DNA from 2 places in the Niameybacter sp. genome. Region 1 is predicted to be linked to the other one. Evidence: a T-box and tRNA genes for the amino acid it is inferred to sense, from the RefSeq annotation. Region 1 holds a T-box; the other holds one or more tRNA genes.

Region 1 (7,595 bases):
TATGGCCTATCCTTTATACAGGGCTTGTATCTCTTGGTAAAGCAATCTTAAGTACAGGTGCAGTTGGTGCAGGTATTTATGCATTCCTTAACCGTTTACTTATTCCAGTAGGTCTTCATCATGCACTTAACTCTGTATTCTGGTTTGATGTTGCAGGGATCAATGACTTAGGAAACTTCTGGGCAGGTACAGGTACACGTGGTGTAACAGGTATGTACATGTCAGGATTCTTCCCAGTTATGATGTTTGGTTTACCAGCAGCAGCTTTAGCTATGTACCACACAGCTAAAGATAATAAGAAAAAAGTAGCATTTGGTCTATTAAGTGCAGCAGCACTTTGTTCATTCTTCACAGGTGTTACAGAACCTCTTGAATTTGCATTCATGTTCTTAGCGCCAGTGTTATATTTAATTCATGCAATCTTAACAGGTATATCAGCATTCGTAGTTGCTTTATTACCAGTAAGAGCAGGGTTCAACTTCAGTGCAGGTCTTGTAGACTTAATACTTAGTCTTAAGGTACCAATGGCAATGAATCCATTAATGTTAATTCCAATCGGTTTAGGATTTGGGGTAGTTTACTACGCAGTATTCAGATTCTTCATCACTAAATTCAACCTTAAAACACCAGGTAGAGAAGATGATGATATTGAAGATGATGAAATGAAAGCAACACTTTCTAACAATGACTACACAGCAGTAGCCAAAACAATTTTAGAAGGTCTTGGTGGAAAAGGTAATGTGGCATCTATTGATAACTGCATTACACGTTTAAGACTTGAAATCAAAGATTACACATTAATTGATGAAAAGAAAATTAAAGCTGCAGGTGCACGTGGTGTGATGAGACCTAGCAAAACAAGTGTCCAAATTATTATTGGAACACAAGTACAATTCGTTGCAGATGAATTAACAAAACTTTGTAAATAGATCAAAGGGATAAAAAGGGAGATGCCTAAGGCATCTCCCTTTTTTAGGTGGTTTTTCATCATTCACTAAGTGCTTTAGAACAAAAACAGATAGAAATAAAAATATTCTTAGAGGACATTTAGGATTAGGTAAATTGAACAAGGGGTTACTCATATATTGAATGAGAAGGGTCAGAGGAGGCATACAATGATTCAATATAAAATCTGGACGCAAAAGTATGGAGAACCTTTTAAGACGAAAATAGAAAGTGATGTAGAACGAACCAAGCTTCAAGGAGAGCGATGGGAATTGGAACACTTGGTGAACATAGATGGATTCAAATTTACACCCAATAAAAAGGAACAAGACCAGAGTCTTAATAACCTTGCAACATTCGTGGGAGATTTTATACAGGAAGAGATTTTAAAAGACTTTGCCAAAAGTTATTTAAAAGGGCGCAAAGACTTAATACGGAAGGAGAAGGAAGAGATAGAAAAGTTTTTTATACACAATAACTATATTACGAAAGAAGAAGGTGTATCTTATATTTCATACTATGTCATTTATACACCTATATACAAAGAACTAGAGAAGTACAAAGTATTGAATATAGATGGCTGGATAACCTTTAGAAGCCAAAAGTATAAGATAATCCTCCAAGATGTTATGGAACAAACCATCTATGACTATGAAATGCAGAAGGATTATGTTCAGTTCATTAACTTTCTTATTCAAATGAAGTCTATGCAAGAGGAACAAACTGAACTTGTGCATCTTGTTCCTCAAGGGAATGGTGATATTCTGCTATTTGATGAACAGAAGAAAGAGCAGACAGACTATTGGCTTAAGCTTTATTGTGAGGAGTTAGAAGATGACAAACTCACAATAGAGGATAAAGTATTGCATACATTAATTGAGCTAGCACCCCAAAAAATCAAACTACATGATTGTCAAGATTACTTGAATAAGCCTTTTCTAGAAACACTAAAAATTCTTTTTAAAGATCAATTGCAGTATTGTAAAGGCTGTGAAATATGTCATAAGTAGTTGTAAAAAACTACTATATAGATAAAGGTTATTGACAGCATCAAAGAATTTGACTAGAATGAGAATAGAATATTTAAACACGTTGAAGAGACAAGTAACTTATAAAGCTTTTTCAGAGAGAAGATGCATAGGTGGGAGCATTTTTAAAGTTATATAAGTAAAGACCAGCTCTGAGTGATTGAGAACCAATCCGTTGACTACGTTATCGTCATAACAAGAGGTTTCTAAAAGAAACAATAAGGGTGGAACCGCGGGAATGTACTCTCGTCCCTTTTCTAGATTTTATGGCTAGAAAAGGACGAGAGTTTTTTGATGTCCCAAAATCTAGAGTTAGTACACACTATATTAAAAGGAGGCAATGTTATGATTAACATTACTTTAAAAGATGGTATTGTCAAACAATACGAAGCAGGTATTAGTGTACTAGATGTAGCAAAAGACTTGAGTGAAGGTTTAGCTAGAATGGCGTGCTGTGGTCTAGTAGATGGAGAAAGAGTAGATCTTAGAGATACTTTAAATGAGGATTGCCAATTAGAAATTATAACTTTCAAAGAGGGAGATGGAAAATGGGCATTCCGCCATACAGCTTCTCATATTTTAGCACAAGCTGTAAAAAGACTTTATCCAAATGCAAAGCTTGCAATAGGGCCAGCTATTGAAGATGGATTCTACTACGATTTTGATTGTGAGAAACCTTTTACAGAAGAGGACTTCGAGGCAATTGAAGCAGAAATGAAAAAAATTGTAAAAGAGAAGTTATCTATTGAAAGATTTGAACTTCCACGTGCGGAAGCGATTAAAATGATGGAAGAAGCAGGAGAGTCTTATAAGGTAGAACTTATTCGTGACCTTCCAGAAGATGAGACTATTTCCTTCTATAAACAAGGTGAATTTGTGGATCTTTGTGCAGGCCCTCATCTTATGACTACAAAACCAGTAGAAGCGATTAAGTTACTTTCAGTTGCAGGGGCTTACTGGAGAGGCAGCGAGAAGAACAAAATGCTTTCTCGTATTTATGCAACTGCATTCTCTAAGAAGGCAGAACTTGCAGAGCATTTAGCAAAGATTGAAGAAGCCAAAAAGCGTGACCACCGTAAACTAGGTCGTGAATTAGAATTATTCACACTTCTTGATGAAGGCCCAGGCTTCCCATTCTTCTTACCAAAAGGTATGGAACTTAGAAATACCCTTATTAACTATTGGAGAGAAATCCATAAAAAAGCAGGGTACCAAGAAATTTCTACACCAATTATTTTAAATAAGGACTTATGGCTTACAAGTGGTCACTGGGATCACTACCGTGAGAATATGTACACAACAGTTATTGATGAAGCAGATTATGCTATCAAGCCTATGAACTGTCCAGGTGGTATGCTAGTGTATAAGACAAAGATGCGCTCTTACCGCGACCTACCACTTCGCATGGGTGAGTTAGGACTTGTACACAGACATGAGCTTTCAGGTGCATTGCATGGCTTAATGCGTGTACGTAACTTTACACAAGATGATGCACATATCTTTATGCTTCCAGAGCAAATTAAAGGTGAGATTAAAGGTGTTGTACAACTTATTGATGAGGTATACAAAGCTTTTGGATTTAAATACAAAGTAGAAGTTTCTACAAGACCAGAAGATAGTATGGGTAGTGACGAGGCTTGGGATACAGCAACAGAAGCTTTAAAAGAAGCTTTAACAGATCTTGGCTATGACTATAAGATTAATGAAGGGGATGGTGCATTCTATGGGCCTAAAATTGACTTCAAACTTGAAGACTGCTTAGGTAGAACATGGCAATGTGGAACCATTCAACTAGATTTCCAACTTCCAGAACGTTTTGAACTTGAATATGTAGGTGCAGATGGTGAGAAACATAGACCCGTTATGATTCATCGTGTAATCCTTGGAAGTATTGAACGTTTTATTGGAGTTATTACAGAACACTTTGCAGGGGCCTTCCCAACATGGCTTGCACCTGTACAAGTAAAAGTACTTCCTATATCAGAGAAGTATCATGACTATGCAAAACAAGTACAAGAAGCTTTAATCGAAGTAGGCGTAAAAGTGGAGACAGACGAGCGTGCAGAGAAAATTGGATACAAAATCCGTGAAGCACGTATGGAACGTGTGCCATACATCTTAGTAGTAGGGGCTGAAGAAGAAGCAGAGGGCAATGTAGCTGTGAGAAGTCGTGAAAATGGTGAAGAAGGTAAGATGCCACTTGCAAACTTCATAGATAAGATTACAGAAGAAATCAAAACTAAATATAACTATTTAGTATCAGGTCCCCAAAACGCGCCTGAAATAGAGTAACCAGTAGGTACAACGAAAGTTATAAATAAGGGAATAAGTAAAAGTTAGGGTGATGCACCTATGGTGATAAGCCTTAGCTTTTATTCCTATACAAAATTTAAATGCACAATATAATAGAGGTGAAACATGATTAATATTACTTTAAAAGATGGTACAAGGAAACAGTACGAAGCAGGCATTACGCTTTTAGATATTGCCAAAGACCTTAGTGAAGGTTTAGCACGTGCCGCTTGTGCGGGTAAATTAAATGGTCAAATGGTAGACCTTAGAACACCAGTAACAGCAGATGCAAATATTGAGATTCTTACATTTAATGATAAAGAAGGTAAATGGGCATTCCGTCATACAGCAGCACATATTTTAGCACAAGCTGTGAAAAACCTTTATCCAGATGTGAAACTTGCGATTGGGCCAGCTATTGAAGATGGTTTCTACTATGACTTTGATCGTGAAAAAACATTTATAGAAGAAGAATTTACAGCAATTGAAGCTGAAATGAAAAAAATTGTAAAAGCAAAACTTCCTATTGAAAGATTTGAACTTCCAAAAGAAGAAGCTATCAAACTTATGGAAGAAGCTGGTGAACCATACAAAGTAGAACTTATCAATGACCTTGCAGAAGGTGAAATCATTTCCTTCTATAAACAAGGTGATTTTGTAGACCTTTGTGCAGGTCCTCACCTTATGAGTACAAAACCAGTAGACGCTTTCAAAGTGCTTTATGCTGCAGGTGCATACTGGAAAGGTAGCGAGAAAAACAAAATGCTAGCACGTATCTACGCAACAGCATTCCCTAAAAAGGCTGAACTTAAAGAGCATTTAGAACAACTTGAAGAAGCTAAAAAACGTGACCACAACAAACTTGGTCGTGAACTTAAGCTTTTCACTACAGACGAAGCAGTAGGACAAGGGCTTCCACTTATGATGCCAAAAGGTGCACGTGTTATCCAAACACTCCAAAGATGGGTAGAAGATGAGGAAGAAAGACGTGGCTATGTCCTTACAAAAACGCCAAGTATGGCTAAAAACGACCTTTACAAAATTTCAGGACACTGGGATCACTACAAAGAGGGTATGTTTGTAATGGGAGAAGAAGATGCAGATAGTGAAGTAATCGCACTTCGTCCTATGACATGTCCATTCCAATTTTGTATTTACAATGCAGAACAACACAGTTACCGTGACCTTCCAGTACGTTTTGCGGAAACAGCTACACTTGCAAGAAATGAATCTTCAGGAGAAATGCATGGGCTTATTCGTGTAAGACAATTTACACTTGCTGATGGACATATTGTGTGTACACCAGAACAACTTGAAGATGAATTCAAAGGGTGTCTTGACCTTATTAAATACCTTATGACAACACTTGGTATCCAAGATGATATTACTTACAGATTCTCTAAATGGGATCCAGCCAATACAGAAAAGTATATTGATAATCCAGCAGCGTGGGACGAAACTCAAGTGATTATGAAAAATATCTTAGACCATCTTGAAATTGACTATACAGAAGCAGATGGTGAAGCAGCTTTCTATGGTCCAAAACTTGATATCCAATTCAAAAACGTACATGGTAAAGAAGATACGATTATCACAATCCAAATAGACTTTGCACTTGCAGAACGTTTTGGTATGACTTATGTAGATTCTAATGGGGAGAAAAAACGCCCATACATCATTCACCGTTCATCTATTGGCTGTTATGAAAGAACACTTGCAATGCTTATTGAAAAATATGCAGGGGCATTCCCAACATGGCTTGCACCAACAGCAGTAAAAGTGCTTCCAATCTCAGATAAATATGCTGACTATGCAGCAGAAGTTGTAAAAACACTTAAAGATAATGGTGTAAAAGTAGAGGCAGACTACAGAACAGAAAAGATTGGTTACAAAATCCGTGAAGCACGTATGGAACGTGTACCATACATCTTAGTTGTAGGTATGGACGAAGAAGCTAATAAAACTGTAGCTGTAAGAAGTAGACAAAATGGTGATGAAGGTGCACAAGCGCTAGATACATTTGCAGAACGTATTACAAACGAAATTAAAACTAGATATAATTACCATCTTGAAATAAAGGCTGAAAACGAGAACAACTAGTTGACAAACCTATTTGACTATGTTAGTATTTCAGAGGTAATCAGATGCAAGTAGAAGCTATCTCTTCTCACCTTACAACGACAATAGTTCGTAAGGTCATACTAATTGAATTTTTAAATCGACAGATTTAGTATGATATAGAGAAGAAGTGGATAGATCAAATGCATCTATCCACTTCTTTATTTTAGTGCGTTCACATCAACGCAAAAGATGTTTTATGAATAAAGGCAAACAAATTTAGGAGGTGCCCATTATTAACGAATTAATGATTAACGAACAGATTCGAGACAAAGAAGTTAGACTTATTGGTTCAGATGGAGAGCAACTTGGTGTAGTATCACTTAAAGAAGCTCAACAATTAGCAACTGAAAAAAATCTTGATCTTGTAAAAATCGCTCCACAAGGTAAACCACCAGTATGTAAAGTTATGGATTATGGCAAATACAAATTTGATGCAGCTAAGAAAGAAAAAGAAGCGCGCAAAAATCAAAAAACAATTAGTGTTAAAGAAGTTAGATTTTCAGCTAGTATTGATACACATGACTTCGAAACTAAAGTCCGTAATGCACAAAAATTCTTAAAGGCAGGGGACAAAGTGAAAGTATCAGTTATGTTCCGTGGCCGTGAGATGATGCATACACAAAAAGGTGTAGAGATATTAGATCAAGCAATGAAACTTCTCGAAGAGTTTGGCGTGGCTGAAAACAGACCTAAATTAGAGGGTAGAAACATGGCTATCGTGGTAGCACCAAAATAGTTACCTTAAGATAAAATAATAAATCATTAAAAAGGAGGATCCTACCATGGCTAAATTAAAAACAAATAGAGCAGCAGCAAAACGCTTTAAAGCAACAGGATCAGGAAAACTTAAAAGATCAAAAGCATACACAAGTCACATCTTAACAAAAAAATCTCCTAAGAGAAAACGTAACTTAAGACATGCAGGACTTGTTGATTCAACAAACGAAAGACAAATGAAACGTTTATTACCATATTTATAAGAAAAAGCAGTAGGAGGTCAGGAACATGGCGAGAGTAAAAGGTGGCATGGCTACTAAAAAAAGACGTAATAGAGTATTAAAATTAGCTAAAGGCTATAGAGGCGCGAAATCTAAACAATTCAGAACAGCTAAACAAGCTGTAATGAAATCATTAAGCTACTCATATGCAGGTAGAAAACAAAGAAAACGCGAATTCAGAACATTATGGATTGCTCGTATCAACGCAGCA
Region 2 (7,595 bases), on a different contig from region 1:
TATTTAGCATTAAAACCATTAAAGCTATGACACATAATACAATGAGTAAAAAGTAACTCGTTGACATGGACGTCCTCCCCCTTTTTAACTATTTTTATGGACAAGAAAGCCCCTTTAGAACTACTTTTTTAAACTTTGTTTATGCCTTTTACTTCTTCAACCCTTTTAGCCCACACCCTTTACCTTTTGTTTCTAGAAAACTAGAAGGGGCTGTTGCATTAAGAAGAAATACTACAACATATTGTATGTTCATTCCTTAATGCAACAGCCCCTATTATTTGATTATTTTGCTACTTTATCTTTTATATGGAGGTAGCTCACTGCTTGAAGTGCAGCTGTTGCCCCTTCTCCTACGGCTTTAGCCACTTGATAAGGACGTCCTGTACAGTCTCCAGCAGCATAGACACCTGGCATATTGGTTTCCATGAATTTGTTGACTTTGATAGATTTATCTTGAATTTCAAGACCTTTTAAAAGTTGTGTTGTTGGAATACTTTCTTTAATAATAAACACACCACTTACTTCTAACTCTTGGTCTTTAAGCACTAACTTATTAACCACACCTTCTCCTTCTACAGCTTGAGGTTTACCTGTTACCACTTCCACACGATCTCCAAGCTTACCTATATTTTTATAGAGGGGAATATAAAATACTTTTTCACATACTTCATTCAAATAATTTACATCTTCTTCTGCATGGGCACTGTCTCCAATAATAGCTACAGTCTTACCTCTATAAAGTGGACCGTCACATGTTGCACAGTAACTTACACCTCTTCCAAGGAAAGCCTCTTCTCCTTCTACAGAACTTGCTTTTGTAATCCCATTGGCTAAAACAATAGTTTTAGCTTCAATAAATTCATTTTCTACATTGAGCATATAGAAGTCGCCCATATTGAAAATCTCAAGTACTTTTTTGTTTTCAATTTCTACATTCATCTCTTTGGCATGACCCAAGAAGGCTTCCATCATCTGTGGGCCTGTTGCACCAATCATTCCAATGTAGTTATCTATTTTCTCAGCTTTATATAAATAGCTTGTTGTAATATCGTTACCGAAGATTTTTACTTGTTTATTACGAATAACGCCATTGATGGCCGCTGAAAGACCCGCCGGTCCTCCCCCAATAATTGCTATATCTAACATTTTATATCCTCACTTTCTTTTTTTTACAAAAGGTTCTTCCTAATTATAGTATATGTCATTTTATTTTTTATGAGTGCAATATTTTTGTGACCTAGTCACACTTACCACATCTTGCACAAGCTGACTTAGTTACTGCGAGTCCCCCCAGAGCCGTCTCACGTAACTCAAACGGTATACTATGCCCAACTTTATACATTGCTTCTACTGTTTCATCAAAAGGTACTAAATGCTTAATACCAGCAAGGGCAATCTCTGCACTAATTAAGGCATTAGAAGCACCCATTCCATTACGATTTTGGCAAGGTGCCTCTACAAGTCCGCCTACTGGGTCACACACTAAGCCTAAAATATTGGCAAGTGCTGTAGATGCTGCATCTAAACACTGTTCAGGTGTTCCTCCAAGCAGCTCGGTAACAGCTGATGCTGCCATGGCGGAAGCTGAACCAATCTCTGCTTGGCATCCACCTTCTGCACCAGATACTGTGGCATTACGTGTAATCAAGTAACCTACTGCTCCTGCATTTAAAAGAGCTTCTAACATTTGTTCCTCACTAAAATGATGTTCCTCTTGAATAGCGACAAATACACCTGGAATAACCCCGGAAGACCCTGCTGTTGGTGCTGCTACAATAAGCCCCATGGATGTATTCACTTCAAGTACACCCATGGCATAACTAATGGCTCTTGAAACTAAGCTCCCACACGCTGATTGCTCTTTTCTCATATAAAGCTTTTTGCCTTCCCCACCAATGAGTCCACCCATAGACACGAGATCTTCTGTAAGGGAGCGCTTGATGGCATTTTTCATAATTTCATAAGCATGAGTAAGGGCCTTCAAAATCTCTTCTTCACTCATATTTCCAATTATTTTTTCGCGTTCTAACATTATCTTTGAAATAGGTAACTCATGTGTCTTACAAAGACTTAATAGTTCTTCTGCTGTTTGAAAATTCATAAGTTATTCTCCTCGTCTTGTAGTTAAAGCTCTTATATCATGGTTACTTTTAAAATAGATGGATTTGCACGAATTTTCTCTTGTACACCTTCGTCTATATGTTCATCTGTTTCAATAATTGTATAGGCCATGGTCCCTTTGCTCTCACGATAAAGACGCATAAATGCAATATTAATATTGTACTCATTAAGGGCTTCTGTAATATGTGCTACAACCCCTGGTGTATCTTGTTGTTTAATAATTATGGTGCAGTATTCACCTGTAAACTCTACATCAATACCATTAATTTGGTCAATGCGAATATTACCACCTCCAATAGAGGCACCAACGACCGTTGTCACATCTCCATTTTCATCTTCAGCAATTACTTCTACTGTATTAGGATGGTCTGTATGTTTAATTTCATTCGGTTCAAAGCTATACTTTAAATCTGCCTCTCGGGCATAGTAAAAGGCATCTTTAATACGTTCATCTTCTGTATCCATGCCTAGCATTCCTGCTACAAGTGCTTTGTCTGTTCCATGTCCCTTGTAAGTTTGTGCAAAAGACCCATATAGAATAAACTTGACTTCACGAATAGGTTTTTGAACCAGTTTACGTACCATTAAGGCAATACGTACCGCACCTGCAGTATGCGAACTTGAAGGTCCAATCATATTAGGTCCAATCACGTCAAAAATACTTATTTCTTTCATGCTATTTTACCTCGTCTCTTTTTGACATTTTCATATCTATTATACCCAATATGTGCTTTATAAGCCAAATCTATTTTTCATAATTTTGGATATTTCTATCAGAAAAAAGGGTGGACACACAAAATATTTGTGTATTCACCCTTTTTGCTTACTCAATCTTATTGGATTGTAATGAAGTCAGCTGTAGCTTCTACAGTATAACCTAAGTTTTGAACTTCTGTTAAACTCACGTAAGAAATACCTTTTTCACTGATTGTGTTAAGTGCTTTAAAAGTGCCCCCTACTTCAATACCAGCTTTTTTAGCCACTGCATCATATTTTACTTCTTGGCCTAAGTAACCTAAAGTTAATTTTGCAGGTATATAAACCTCATTATTTTTTACAATAACTTGGCAACTTTCTGATTGACCCATTGCATTCATAAGCGTATTGTCAAGTCGATTGATGACTACCATTTGTGGCATCATTTCATTCATAAGTTCTGCTTGAGTCATTTCTAATACTTTTGTTGGTGCTACAATTTCTTTTGCTTCGGCTTTGCCTACAACCATATCCATCGTCATGTTGAATACTGCATTATCAAGTACAGGTATAGTCATATTCATAGTCATTTTTTCATTGACTTGATCTTTGCCAAAAGTATAATCTACTTTAACATTTCCCTTAACCATAGCTTCTGCAAGTGGAATTAATTGGTCAAGTTGCACTTTTACTTCATCCATTTGAGCTTTTAATGCGGTAATATCTTCATCTGGAATATTTAAGTTATACTTTTTATTTAAGCTTTCCATGTTATTAGCTGTTGTTAAAATAATCTGTTTAACAAATGCTAACATTTCTTTTTCATCTAAGTCAATAGTATATGTATTATCTTTTTTTGTAATTTCTACATCTAAACCAAGTTCTGTTGCTATATCTTTCATCATATCAGCATATTTTTCTTTATCTGCTAACATCCCTTGCTGAGTCATTTCCATAATCATAGCTATTTGTGCATTGTCATCTGTAAAAGTAATAAACTCTACTTCAGGATTTGCAAAACTTGCTGGCACTGGAAGTCCACTTGTTTCAAAAAGTTGAACAAAGTAATTTTTGCTCATATACATTTTGCCATCTTTCATGAATATTTGAATATCATGCATCTTCATATCCATACCCGCTGCACTCATATCCATATTCATGGTTAATTCACTACTCATATCTTCTGTATTGGCAATCCCATCCATAGTCATGACCATTTTCATTGTTTCACCTTGCATGGTCATATCCATATTCATTGTGCCTTTAATGGTACTGGCTGCCCAGTTACTAGATTCTTGGCATTTGCTCCAGAATTCTAATTGGGTTGTGCTACAACCTGTGAAAACAAGTGCTAATGCAAGTAAGAGCATAGGAAATAATTTCTTTTTCATAACTAACCTCCTTAAGTTTATATTTACAATTATATATACATGCACAAATTTTACAAGTTGTTTAAACAAATATTATTATTACTATTTGGTTACATATTTTCCTCTACCTTGATTCTTTAGAAATTGAAGCGTCTATTCTATATTTATTTTAGCTTAATTTTAATACTAAGCTTTATCTTTATGCTATAATGAAATAAATTTATTATGTGAGGTGTTGTTATGTCTATTCAAAAAGATTTTTATGCTAAGCAATCTACTGTAATCATGAAACAACTAGGCAAACGTCATATGAATGGCTACTACTGTGAGACTAAAGAGGCAGCCTTAAACCTAGCCCTTTCCATGATGCCTGAAGGTTCTAGCATTGCTTGGGGTGGCTCCGAAAGCATTAAAGAAATTGGCCTTTTAGATGCACTTACTACACAAGCTACATACACCCTTTATGACCGTGCCAAAGCTGTCCCCGGAGAAGTAGATGAGATGCTTCGCAAAGCTTACTTTGCAGACTTCTACTTAATGAGTAGCAATGCCATTACACTAGACGGAGAACTCATTAATATAGATGGGAATGGAAACCGTATATCTGCTCTTATCTATGGTCCTAAAAAGGTAATTATGATTGTAGGGATGAACAAAGTTACCACAAATGTAGAAACAGGTATTCACCGTATCAAAAGTACAGCCTGCCCTGAAAACGGCATCCGCTTAAATCGCCAAACACCTTGTGGCCTAACAGGGGTTTGTGGCAACTGCTTAAGCCCAGACTGTATGTGTATGCACACACTCATCACACGCAATAGTCGCGAAGCTGACCGCATTCATGTCATTCTAGTAGGAGAAAGCTTAGGGTACTAAACCTTAAGCTTTCCGAATTAATTTAATTTTTAGTCTCGATTTGGGAATATTGACAAGCGTATAGTAATATGATATTCTATGAGGGTATTGAGAAATGCGCTGCTATAGCACAGTCGGTAGTGCACTACATTGGTAGTGTAGAGGTCATCGGTTCGATTCCGATTAGCAGCTCTATAGAAAAATCTAAAAACTTATTTTTGATTAGAACTGTCACTTTTGTCGGGTGGACAGTTCTTTTATTTTGCTGAGTACACCTAGAAAAGCCCCAGTTATTTCAACTTTCGAAATAACTGGGGCTTTTGATTAACAACTCAGCATTTTCATATTGATCAATGCTGTAATATTAACAAAGAATGTTCTGATATCTAGTGCAGTGTAATAAATATCCTCTACCTCACCTACAATATCTACACCTTTACCTACATGACTACCTGGAGGCAAGATAATAAAGGTACTAAATGGGATGCTATAGTGTGCAGAGTGTACACCTTGTTCTGCATCTAATGCTGTATACTCAATGACAAGATTAAATGTGCCTCTTATAATAGCTTTGTTTCCTGTCAATTGTTGTCCCTCTATATTCGTGGTAATCGGTGTGGTAATGATATTGTAATGATTAATATCAATGGTTCCTGTCATGTTATTAATCACTTCAATATTGGGTTTGGCTTCTGGAATCATCAAATATTTCTCAATACTCATTTGCTTGAATTGACTAATCTCTACATTGATCTCACTCATGGCAAGTGCACCTTCTTGAGTCTTTGTTCCTGTACTACCATCTGGTAATTGATACGTATACGTGACGCTAGCTTGATTGGTTAAGATCCCTCTACAATTGTTTGTTGTAATCGTTGCTTGATACGTAATAGTTACACTTGATTTTGCTGCAATATCGGGGATAATAATACCTTTTGTCATGTCTACACTATTAACAACCTTACCATTAATGCTAAAGCTTCCTGGCACTAAAGTAACTTCTTTAGGTAACGCATCTGTAAATAAAATATTACGTGCTGTAACATCACCTGTGTTGGTCACCTTAACCGTATAGGTTACTGTATCTCCAATTGCAACAGTTTCTGGTGTAGCAGTTTTCTCTACTACTAGACTTACATTAACCACATTCAAGCTTACTCGATTACTTTGGGTTTTTCCACTTTGAGGTGGTCTATTAGGCAATGTATAAGCGTATTGACCCTGTACTGTATTTTCAATAGGTGTTACTTTATCGCTCATTACTTGTGCCTGGAACTGAAGTGTTACTGTCTGACCTACAGCAAGTGTGCCTATATTGATACCGTTTAAGATACTTACATTTAGCATAACCTTACCGTTTAACATCACACTATTTGATACAAAGGATAAATCACTTGATAATATATCTGAAATCACTACATTATCCAAATTGACATTACTTAGTACCGTACTCCCTTGATTGGTTACCTTGATAGTATAAGTGACTACATCCCCAATCACAGCATATTGCTTATCTACAGATTTAACGAGCACTAATTTTGGATTATAAATATTAACACCTGTTTGATCTGTAGCTGTTGCTTGAACAGGTTCTTCTGGGCGTGTTGTATCTACTGTTGCTTCCGCTACTACATTCACTACATTCTTAAATGTGCTGATATTAACATCTGCTTGAATAATTACAGTTATGGTTACAACTACTGTTTGCCCTATAGCGAGTGTACCTATATTTATGCCTGTGCGGATATCTCCTGTAACCGTCACGCCACCCACCTGAATTTGTTGTACCTGAAAACTTGTTGGCAACTCATCTGTGACAACTACATTATCAAGCGCTATATCACCTGTATTAGTTACCTTCATGGTATAGACTAAAGGTTCTCCTACAGCCACATTCGTTGGGCTTGATGTCTTAGTAACTGCCATACTTGGTGCGTATACTTTCACTTCATTTACTGGACTGGTTGCTTTGCCACTAATAGGTGCAGCTGTTGGATTCGCACGATATACGTAGTTGGCTACTGCTGTATTTCCAATCTGCTTATCAGCTGGAATAGCTACTACTTTCACATCAAATGTGATGGTAGTGGTGGCTCCAGCCACGATATTGCCAACAAGTAAGCCTGTTTGAATATTGCCACTTACAGCAGCACCATTAACCGTGAGATTGCCTACATAACTTACTTCTTGTGGTAATACATCCGTCACAACGACCTGCTCAGCTGTTACCCCACCCTTATTCATTACTTCAAGTGTATAAGTGATGGTATCCCCTACACTTACGCCTGCTACATTAGCAGTCTTTATCACTTGAACATTATTGACTAAGTTAGTTGCTGTTGCCACGCTGTTTTGTGGATTAGCATCTGGTGTTTGGCTAGTAAGTTTACCTGTATTCACAACAGTTGCCCCTGCTTTGTCATTGACTGCACCACGTATTTTAACGATTTGGGAACTCTTTGCTTTAAGTGTACCTACAGCTAAAACTCCAGTCCATGGTTGCCATGTGGTACCACCATCTGTACTGTACTGTGGATTATCAATTGAAGCGGG

Evidence for each region. A T-box is a leader RNA that pairs with one kind of tRNA and senses whether it is charged. The one in region 1 lies ahead of thrS (threonine--tRNA ligase), so its partner is inferred to be a tRNA-Thr.
Region 2: it encodes a tRNA-Thr, which carries the amino acid that the T-box ahead of thrS (threonine--tRNA ligase) is inferred to sense. The anticodon was not compared.

What each region holds. Positions count from the first base shown of each region.
Region 1 covers NZ_JAVVQU010000015.1:47,888-55,482, forward strand. The annotation lists gene nagE (N-acetylglucosamine-specific PTS transporter subunit IIBC) at 1-929, shown strand, start outside; gene ytxC (sporulation protein YtxC) at 1,116-1,955, shown strand; T-box leader at 2,029-2,230, shown strand; gene thrS (threonine--tRNA ligase) at 2,322-4,265, shown strand; gene thrS (threonine--tRNA ligase) at 4,392-6,365, shown strand; gene infC (translation initiation factor IF-3) at 6,631-7,122, shown strand; gene rpmI (50S ribosomal protein L35) at 7,169-7,366, shown strand; gene rplT (50S ribosomal protein L20) at 7,392-7,595, shown strand, end outside.
Region 2 covers NZ_JAVVQU010000027.1:9,224-16,818, reverse strand. The annotation lists gene RRY75_RS08850 (hypothetical protein) at 1-67, opposite strand, end outside; gene RRY75_RS08845 (NAD(P)/FAD-dependent oxidoreductase) at 283-1,146, opposite strand; gene sdaAA (L-serine ammonia-lyase, iron-sulfur-dependent, subunit alpha) at 1,238-2,101, opposite strand; gene sdaAB (L-serine ammonia-lyase, iron-sulfur-dependent subunit beta) at 2,134-2,796, opposite strand; gene RRY75_RS08830 (hypothetical protein) at 2,955-4,208, opposite strand; gene RRY75_RS08825 (lactate utilization protein) at 4,428-5,063, shown strand; tRNA gene RRY75_RS08820 (tRNA-Thr) at 5,162-5,234, shown strand; gene RRY75_RS08815 (DUF7507 domain-containing protein) at 5,367-7,595, opposite strand, start outside.